Regions from separate parts of the Brochothrix campestris genome, predicted to be linked through region 1. Evidence: predicted binding sites of a transcription regulator. Region 1 holds the regulator's gene; the other holds the start of a gene.

The links. Region 1 encodes Rex, which represses fermentation and respiration genes when NADH is low (regulators of the CRP and FNR family bind a similar motif). Its sites were predicted from a motif close to TTGTGAAATATTTCACAA; they were not measured.
Region 2: qoxA (cytochrome aa3 quinol oxidase subunit II) is a predicted target of Rex. The motif match lies at 1,873-1,890, and genes of this name have one in related genera.

Annotation. Positions count from the first base shown of each region.
Region 1 is NZ_CP175511.1:719,378-723,911, forward strand. Features, by position in the region: gene ACJYYY_RS03675 (ABC-F family ATP-binding cassette domain-containing protein) at 1-1,014, opposite strand, end outside; gene ACJYYY_RS03680 (redox-sensing transcriptional repressor Rex) at 1,189-1,827, shown strand; gene ACJYYY_RS03685 (hypothetical protein) at 1,845-3,041, opposite strand; gene ACJYYY_RS03690 (TraX family protein) at 3,058-3,693, opposite strand; gene def (peptide deformylase) at 3,720-4,271, opposite strand.
Region 2 is NZ_CP175511.1:7,292-11,825, forward strand. Features, by position in the region: gene gyrA (DNA gyrase subunit A) at 1-1,408, shown strand, start outside; gene qoxA (cytochrome aa3 quinol oxidase subunit II) at 1,957-2,967, shown strand; gene qoxB (cytochrome aa3 quinol oxidase subunit I) at 3,019-4,534, shown strand, end outside.

The DNA of each region.
Region 1 (4,534 bases):
AATGCCTAAATCGGTTGTTAAAAGGGCATCTTTACCACTCGGTTTATTGATCTTAAAACTAAAATGAGCGGCCTTTTCATCGCCAAGTGGTTTATCGATGCGGTCAATTTTTTCAAGTTGTTTTCGTCGTGCTTGGGCGCGTTTTGTCGTTGAGGCACGTACAATATTACGTTGCACGAAATCTTCCAGTTTGGCAATTTGCCCCTGTTGTTTATCAAATTGTTTCCATTCTTTTTCGAGATCAGCGGCATATTGGGTCAAATAATGTGAATAGTTACCAACATAGTGTTTCGAATGGGTACGGCTAATGCTATACACTTGATTGACAACGCGGTCGAGAAAATAGCGGTCATGAGAAACAATTAAGAGCGCGCCTCGGTAGTTCGCCAAATAGTTTTCTAACCAAGTTAATGTTTCAATATCGAGATGGTTAGTAGGTTCATCTAAAATTAAAATATCATTGTTGGATAATAGTAATTTAGCAAGGGCTAACCGTGTTTTTTGGCCACCCGATAAACTTGTAATGACTTGTTGGTAGCGTTCTTCATAAAAACGGAAACCGTGTAGAATCGAACGGATATCCGATTCGTATTGATAGCCGCCTTTTTCTTTGAACTCATGTTGGAGATGATCATATTGGGCAGATACTTGTTGATAGCGTTCCTCATTTTCATAAACATTGGGTTGAGCGAGTTGTTCTTCTAAGGTACGAATGCGTTGTTCCATTACTTTTAACGGTTCAAAGACACTGAGCATCTCATCCCAAATCGTACGAGTCGATTCGAGGCCAGTATTTTGAGCGAGATAGCCAATCGTTACGTCTTTTGGTTTGCTTATTTGTCCCTCATCATAAGAGAGCTGATTAGCAATTATTTTTAATAAAGTTGATTTACCAGCCCCGTTTTTACCGACGAGAGCAATTCGGTCATTGGTTTTGATTTCTAATTGAATATTTTCGAGTATGGCTTCGGCGCCAAATCGTTTCGTTAATTGATTTACTTGGAGTAAAATCATCTGTCGTCACATCCTTCACCTCTTAATTTTAACCGATATCCGACCAAAAAGGAATGTATCGAGAAGGAATGATTGAAATTATCCGTAACTAGCTATATTTGATTAAAAAAGCTACAATAGATGTAGTGAATGGTAAGAAAAGGAAGTGATGACGTGTTTCATAAATATCCAAACATGCCAAAAGCAACAGCTAAGCGCTTGTCGATCTATCATCAGTACGTTAAAATGTTGGCTGATAATGAGGTAGAACGTATATCGTCAACTGAAATGAGTCACGATTTAAAAATTGAGGCTGCGACATTAAGAAGAGATTTATCTCATATCGGCTCTCTCGGAAAGCAAGGATATGGTTATCACGTACAGTCATTAGTGATTGTGCTAAATAATTTGTTTATGACAAATCGGAGTCATTTAATCGCAGTAATTGGTGTCAGTCAACGTGGTCGTCGTTTTTTTAATCACCGCAGTTTGACCGAGAAAAACATGACAATTAGTTGCGCTTTTACTGAGACAGAGCACGCAGTTGGTACAATTCATGAAGGTGTACCGATATACTCAATCACGGATTTTACGGAAGTGATGTTGGAAAAAAACATTAGCACACTCGTCTTAGATTGTAGCGAACAAGAATGGCATACGATTGAAAAGCAGGTAGGTACGACAGCCGTGACGACAATTTTAAATCTCAGCGTGATGACACCACAGATTCCTTCATCGATTGTTATGAGATCATTCGATGTCGTCTCAGAGTTACAGACGTTATTTGCGTTTGAAGATCGTCTCCATGAAAATAAAGAAGCACAGGCTGATTAAGGGCCTATGCTTCTTTTTTATGCCTGTTGTTTGGCGATATTTAAATTAACTTCATCAAATGAGCTTTTGGCATAAGCGGCTACTAACTGTTCGGCATAGCGTTTGTTTGGATATAAGAAACGTTGGTAGGCCTCGAGTAAACTAGCGTGATAAACGGCGGGTAGATTGGCCCATTCTAAGTAAACAAACAAGGCATCGAAAATCGACTTGATTTTATGTTCAAGCGGTTGACTTAGTTCGAATAAAGCAGCGGAATTGGCAAGTTCTGCTGCTGTGCGTTGTTCAGCAACGTCGTAACTTTGATCGACGAGTGAACTACACCACCTAATGTAAAGGTGCATGACATAGAGGTCGCTCGGATTGATTCCTTCTGGATAGAGCGGGTTTAAATCAGGCATGCGCAGTTCAATGCGATTAATCACAGCATACTCAGCCTTGAATGAATCCATTGACGTCCCCTTAGCCCGCACCAATTCATAAAGCTCACGTGAGCCTTCGATGATTCCGCTAGCAATCACGGCTTTCAAAGAAGCGAGATAATTGGCGGTGGATGTGTAATCCAACGGAATCATTGTCAAATTATGATAGCCTTCTTCACCGAGGCGAGCTGATCGATAGGTCACCTTATTAATAGTTGCAGGACTTGCTGCCACAACAAAGTTAAGAAAGAAGCGGTATTTTAAAGTTTGTGCCATCAGTCGGATGTAAAAATCATTGATTGTTGTTTGTGGAAACAATGAACGCAACTGGCTGTCGTCGTATGAAAAGTTAAAATGAATCCCCGAATAGAGTTGTTTGTATCGTCCGTATTTGGTCGAAAGATACTCACGATAGAGTGTTTTTTCATAAGCGGCATCAGCACGTGTACCGAATTGTGCAAGCGGAATCGTCTCTTCAGCTGGCAATGCGGTTGGAGGCACGCTTTGCATCCATAAAAATTCCTGCGATAATGCCTGTTTGACAGTGGTTGAAATACGGGCCAATTCAGGTAAAAGTTGTTCGATGGAATCAACAACAGGTGAAATGATTTCAAGTTGGCTTTCTGAAAAATCAGTGGTGACCTCAGGATTGGTACGTTTATCACCCAATGCATTTGGATGAGGTGTTAAGGCGAGCTCACCGTTTGGTGTGACGCGTAAATTTTCACGTTCAATGCCAAATTTCCCAGTCATAATTTGTTTGATCTGTTCAAGTTCTGAAGGTTGAAACATCATAGTGAACCTCTCATTTCTATTGGTTTGAAAAAAGTATTAGCGCAAGTGCGTTAATAACAATGATGTGTAAGGGATAATAGAGGTAAAAAAACCACTTCCAATTTTTACCTCGTTGTCCGTTATACATTAAGAGTAACGGCAGGGCAAATAAGGAATACAGTTGTAATACACTCAGATGGTCAATCGTTAAGCTGAGGCCTGTGACGATGATGGTATAACCAATTAGCAGCGAAGGTTTCACTTTAAAGAGATAAAAACCAAGGATGAGTAGTAGGCCATACATGCCGTAATCAAAGGGTAAAAACCAAGCGACGAATAGCAACAAAGCGACACTTAAATGATTTCGATAGGATAGCAACTGTAAGGCGATTAGTCCTAATGCTAACGTTAGAAAAATATTAAAAGTGTGTTCTCCCATTAAATAGAGAGGCAGTTGCATTAAGAGGCCAGCCCCAGCAATTGTAAGAAAGTATTTTTGACGGTTACGCGTATGATAAAAGCCTTCGACCAAGAGAAAGGCGAATAACGGAAAAGCGAGTCGACCAATGATGCGCCATTCAGGTCCTAAAAAGAAAAAGACGCCGAGGTGATCGCAGGTCATCGATAGGAGTGCAATCATCTTTAAGGTGAAACCATCCAATCGTTTTGGCAAGGGGCCCTCATTCCTGGCTCAGTGAATTAATCAATAATTGTCACTTCGCCGTTTAATTTAAACGGTTCTTTTTCATTGATATGATCATAAAACATGACGCCGTTAATATGATCGATTTCATGTTGGACACACATAGCAGGGTAACCTTTGAAACGCAATTTAATCGGTTTTGAGTTGATATCAAAGGCTTGCACAGTCACACGCATGTGACGTACGACATAGCCTTCAACGTCACGGTCAACCGATAAACAGCCTTCGCCACCAGCAAGGCAAGCATCTTCAACAGAATGACTGACTATTTTTGGGTTGTAAAGCACATGACTAATCAAACGTTCGCGGTCATCTAAGAGATACATTGCAATAATACGTTTTTCAATCGCTAATTGTGGGGCAGCGATACCGATACCAGCACGCAATTCGTATTTTTCAGCGATTTCTTCGTCTTGACTATTTTTTAAGAATGTTAGCATGTCGTTACCAATTGCAATATCTTCTTTTGATAGTGGTAAAGTAACTTCAGCGGCTTTTACGCGTAAAGCGGGATGACCTTCGCGAACAATATCTTTCATTGTAATCATAATAGTTACACCTCTTAATTAAATTTTGTTCTTATTTTAGACACATTTTCTTGCCGAATAGTTAACTAATAGCAGAGGATTATGTAATTCTAAAAATAAGAATCATATCATTAACATATTAGCAGAAAAAGAACGAAAAGAACAAGATATTGTTTGGGAGGATTCTTTTGATAGCACACGGTTGATAGGCGTAACACTTTAGTGTGTGCATAAAATGTGCAAACTAACCACATACCTCTAATGATATATCATTAAAAAGATAA
Region 2 (4,534 bases), 710 kb from region 1:
CTTAAAACATCAAGAAGTCATTGTTCGTCGTCGGGTTGAATTTGATCTTCGTCGTGCCGAAGCACGTGCCCATATTTTAGAAGGATTACGGATTGCGTTAGATAACATTGATGCAATTATTAAATTGATTCGTTCATCAACATCGGATGCAGTAGCTAAAGATGGGTTGATGACGCAGTTCAAATTGAGTGAAAAACAAGCACAGGCGATTTTAGATATGCGTCTGCGTCGTTTAACTGGCTTAGAACGTGATAAAATCGAAGAAGAATACCAAGCGTTAGTCGCATTAATGCAAGAATTAAAAGCGGTGTTAGCGGATAAAGAAAATCTCTTGCAGGTCATTCGTGAAGAATTACTTGAGATTAAAGAACGCTTTAACGATACGCGTCGTACTGAAATCACAGTCGGTGATATTTTATCGGTAGAAGATGAAGATTTAATCGAGCAAGAAGATATCGTTATTACGATTACAAAAAACAATTATATTAAACGTTTACCTGCCTCAACCTATCGTGCGCAAAACCGCGGTGGTCGTGGTGTGCAAGGAATGGCGATTCATGAAGGGGACTTTGTTGAACAACTGTTAGCAACGTCAACCCATGATACGATTCTCTTCTTTACGAATACAGGTAAGGTATACCGTGCTAAAGGCTATGAGATTCCTGAATTTAGTCGAACAGCTAAAGGATTACCGGTTGTTAACTTACTTGGTATTGAAAAAGATGAAGAAATCAATGCCATGATTTCGATTAAAGATGTGCCGCAAGATCATTTCCTTTTCTTTGCAACCCGTAACGGTGTTGTAAAACGGACACAGCTTTCGCAATTCACTAACATTAGAACGAGTGGTTTACGAGCAATCGATTTACGTGAAAATGATGAATTAATCCGTGTGCAAATTACCAACGGAACAAATCATGTCATCATGGCAACGCATTTAGGACAAAGTATTCACTTCCAAGAGGAAGATGTCCGCATCATGGGTCGTACAGCAGCAGGTGTGCGTGGTATTCGTCTAAACGAAGCCGACTATGTTGTTGGAATGGAAGTTGTAAAACCAGCAGATAAGGTTTTAATTGTGACTGAGAATGGTTATGGTAAGCAAACACCGATTGAACAATATTCTGTTCAAGGTCGTGGCGGTAAAGGTGTCAAAACCGTGAGTATTACGGCGAAAAATGGCCCGCTTACTAACATGATTACGGTCAATGGTGAAGAAGACTTGATGATTATGACGGTTGAAGGTGTCTTAATCCGAATGTCTGTTGACGCGATTTCAGAAACAAGTCGTTCAACGATGGGTGTGCGTTTAATCCGTCTCGATGAAAAAGATAAGGTCGCAACCATTGCGCCAACCGAAAAAGAACTGGAAGAAGTTGACGTTGCAACTGAAGAAGTAGCGGAATAAAAGTGAAATCAGCCGGTTAGAAGTAAACAGCTACAACTACATTTTTCTTTAGCTTTTATCGTCCCGTAGTCAAAGTCAGTTGCATTATTTTCAAAGTGAAACGACGTTTAATACGACTTTCGTTGGCTACGAAATGAGTAAACTGAATAGAAACGTTGTTCTATTGACAATGTGAATATTTGAGGTGAGTGTTGTACATAGCGTACTCGACTCCGATAATCTGAGACATTATTATCTTCACTCTTAGAGGAGACAAGCGTCTCCTCTTTTCTTTGTCTTTTAAATATGTCTAATTATTGTCTAAAATGTGTCGGTCGAAAAAAGGGCTTGTTTAGTGAAAGGCTTATCGCTTGTATGTAACAGAACAAGCTTATTACTGAAGGTAACTGTTAAAAATTGATTGAAAAAAGAGCCTATTAGGGTTATATTAGTGTTGGTAGTCTTTTGTCTAAAATGCGAACAAATTGTTAATTATTTTAGAACAAAGCAATTATACAGATAGGACGTTCATGTCGCTATCTAAAATATGAGAAAGTGGGGGGATTCTATTGGCAAAGCGATTTAAATTGCTCTTGTTAACAGGTATTTTAAGTATTGCAGCATTAGTAAGCGGTTGTAGTAATATTGCAGTATTGGATCCAAAAGGACCAGTTGCAAAAACGCAAAGCGGACTAATCATGTATTCAATCATCTTTATGGTTGTCATCGTCTTAGTCGTGATGGTGTTACTTGCTGTAATGCTTGTTAAGTATCGCGAACGTAAAAATCTAGACAATTATGAACCGAATATGCACGGGAGTATCAAATTAGAAGTCATTTGGACAGTTATTCCAATTCTAATTGTTGTGGCCTTAACTATTCCTACAGTTAAAGCAATCTATTCATTAGAAGAAGCGCCAGCTGTTTCTAAGGATAAGGAGCCACTTGTAATTACAGCAACATCTGCTGACTGGAAATGGTTCTTTAGTTATGAAGACAGCGACATCGAAACAGTTAACTATGTTAACATTCCAGTTGACCGTCCAATCGAGTTCAAATTAGTAGCAGCGGATACAATGACATCTTTCTGGGTACCGCAATTAGGTGGTCAAAAATATGCAATGACTGGTATGGTCATGAACTTATTCTTACAAGCTGATCACGAGGGTACATACCAAGGTCGTAACTCGAACTACAATGGTCGTGGCTTTGAAGGTCAAAAATTTGATGTCAACGCGCAATCTGAAGCAGATTTCAATGCTTGGGTTAAAACGGCACAAACAAAAGATAAATTAACACAGGATGCATACGATAAAATGTTAATTCCTGGTCATGAAGAACAACAAACGTTTAGTGGCACTCACTTAGGGTTTGCTAATCATGTGACCGATCCGGAATACGTTTTCTATGCTTGGAAACGTTACAACTATGTACCGTTAAATCCACATAATCCAAATGAAAAACAAGAACTTTCAGATAAACCATTATTACCTGCACGTGAAACAACGGTTACAAATGCACGTTACACAGAAGATGGCGAAATGAAACACGGTCCAACAACTGCAAAAACGGCACATTAAGCGACGTAATTCATCGCTCTTTTTCATAAATTTAGAGGAGGTTCAAAACACATGGCGGATATTTTATCTGTATTAAGTGAGTACATCATTACTGGTGATCCACTAATACTAGGCGCACAAGTTTCCATTGGTCTTGCTTCAATCGCGATTGTTGCTGGCTTAACGTACTTCAAAAAATGGAAATGGTTATTTAGTGAATGGCTTTCATCAGTCGATCACAAACGTATCGGTGTAATGTACATGATTGCTGCAATCATTATGTTATTCCGTGGCGGGGTCGATGCTTTAATGATCCGAACACAATTAGCTTTACCAGGCATGAAATTTTTAGATGCTCAACATTATAATGAGGTCTTTTCTACTCATGGTGTTATTATGATCATCTTCATGGCAATGCCGTTCTTATTAGGTTTAATGAACGTAGTAATGCCGTTACAAATCGGGGCACGCGATGTAGCGTTCCCAGTACTTAATAACTTGAGCTTCTGGGCTTTCTTCTTAGGTGCGATGTTATTCAATATTTCATTCGTTGTTGGGGGTTCACCAGATGCTGGTTGGACAAACTATGCCACACTGGCAACAACGCCGTTCAACGCCGGTTACGGTGTTAACTTCTATCTATTAGGTATTCAATTATCGGGTGTCGGTACATTGATGACCGGTATTAACTTCATCGTTACGATTATGCGTATGCGTACGAAAGGCATGAAGTTAATGAATATGCCAATGTTTAGTTGGACAACATTAATTACAAGTTTAATTATTATTCTTGCGTTCCCAGTTTTAACAATTGCGTTAGCATTATTAACATTTGACCGTTTATTCGGTACTGCATTCTTTACGCTTGCTGATGGTGGGATGCCAATGATGTGGGCCAACCTTTTCTGGGTTTGGGGTCATCCTGAAGTATATATCGTTGCGATTCCAGCTTTCGGTATTTTCTCAGAAATTATTGCAACCTTCTCGCGTAAACGCTTGTTCGGTTACAACGCAATGGTCGGCTCAATCGTCGTCATTTCATTCTTGAGTTTCTTAGTATGGGTTCACCATTTCTTCACAATGGGTAACGGTACAGCTGTTAACTCTGCTTTCTCGATAACAACAATGTTAATTTCAATCCCAACCGGGGTTAAAATATTTAACTGGCTCTTTACAATGTACAAAGGACGTATCACGTTTACAACACCAATGATTTGGGCAATTGCCTTTATCCCTAACTTTGTAATCGGTGGTGTAACCGGCGTTATGCTTGCAATGGCAGCTGCCGATTACCAATACCACAACACATACTTCCTTGTTTCACATTTCCACTACGTATTAATTGCGGCAACTGTATTTGCCTGTTTTGCAGGTTTCATCTACTGGTACCCATTAATGTTCGGACATAAGTTAAACGAACGTATTGGTAAATGGTTCTTCTGGTTCTTCATGATTGGTTTCAACGTCTGCTTCTTCCCACAATACTTCTTAGGCTTAGATGGTATGCCTCGTCGTATTTACACTTACAGTGCCGAAGATGGTTGGACAACACTTAACTTTATCTCATCAATGGGTGCGTTATTAATGG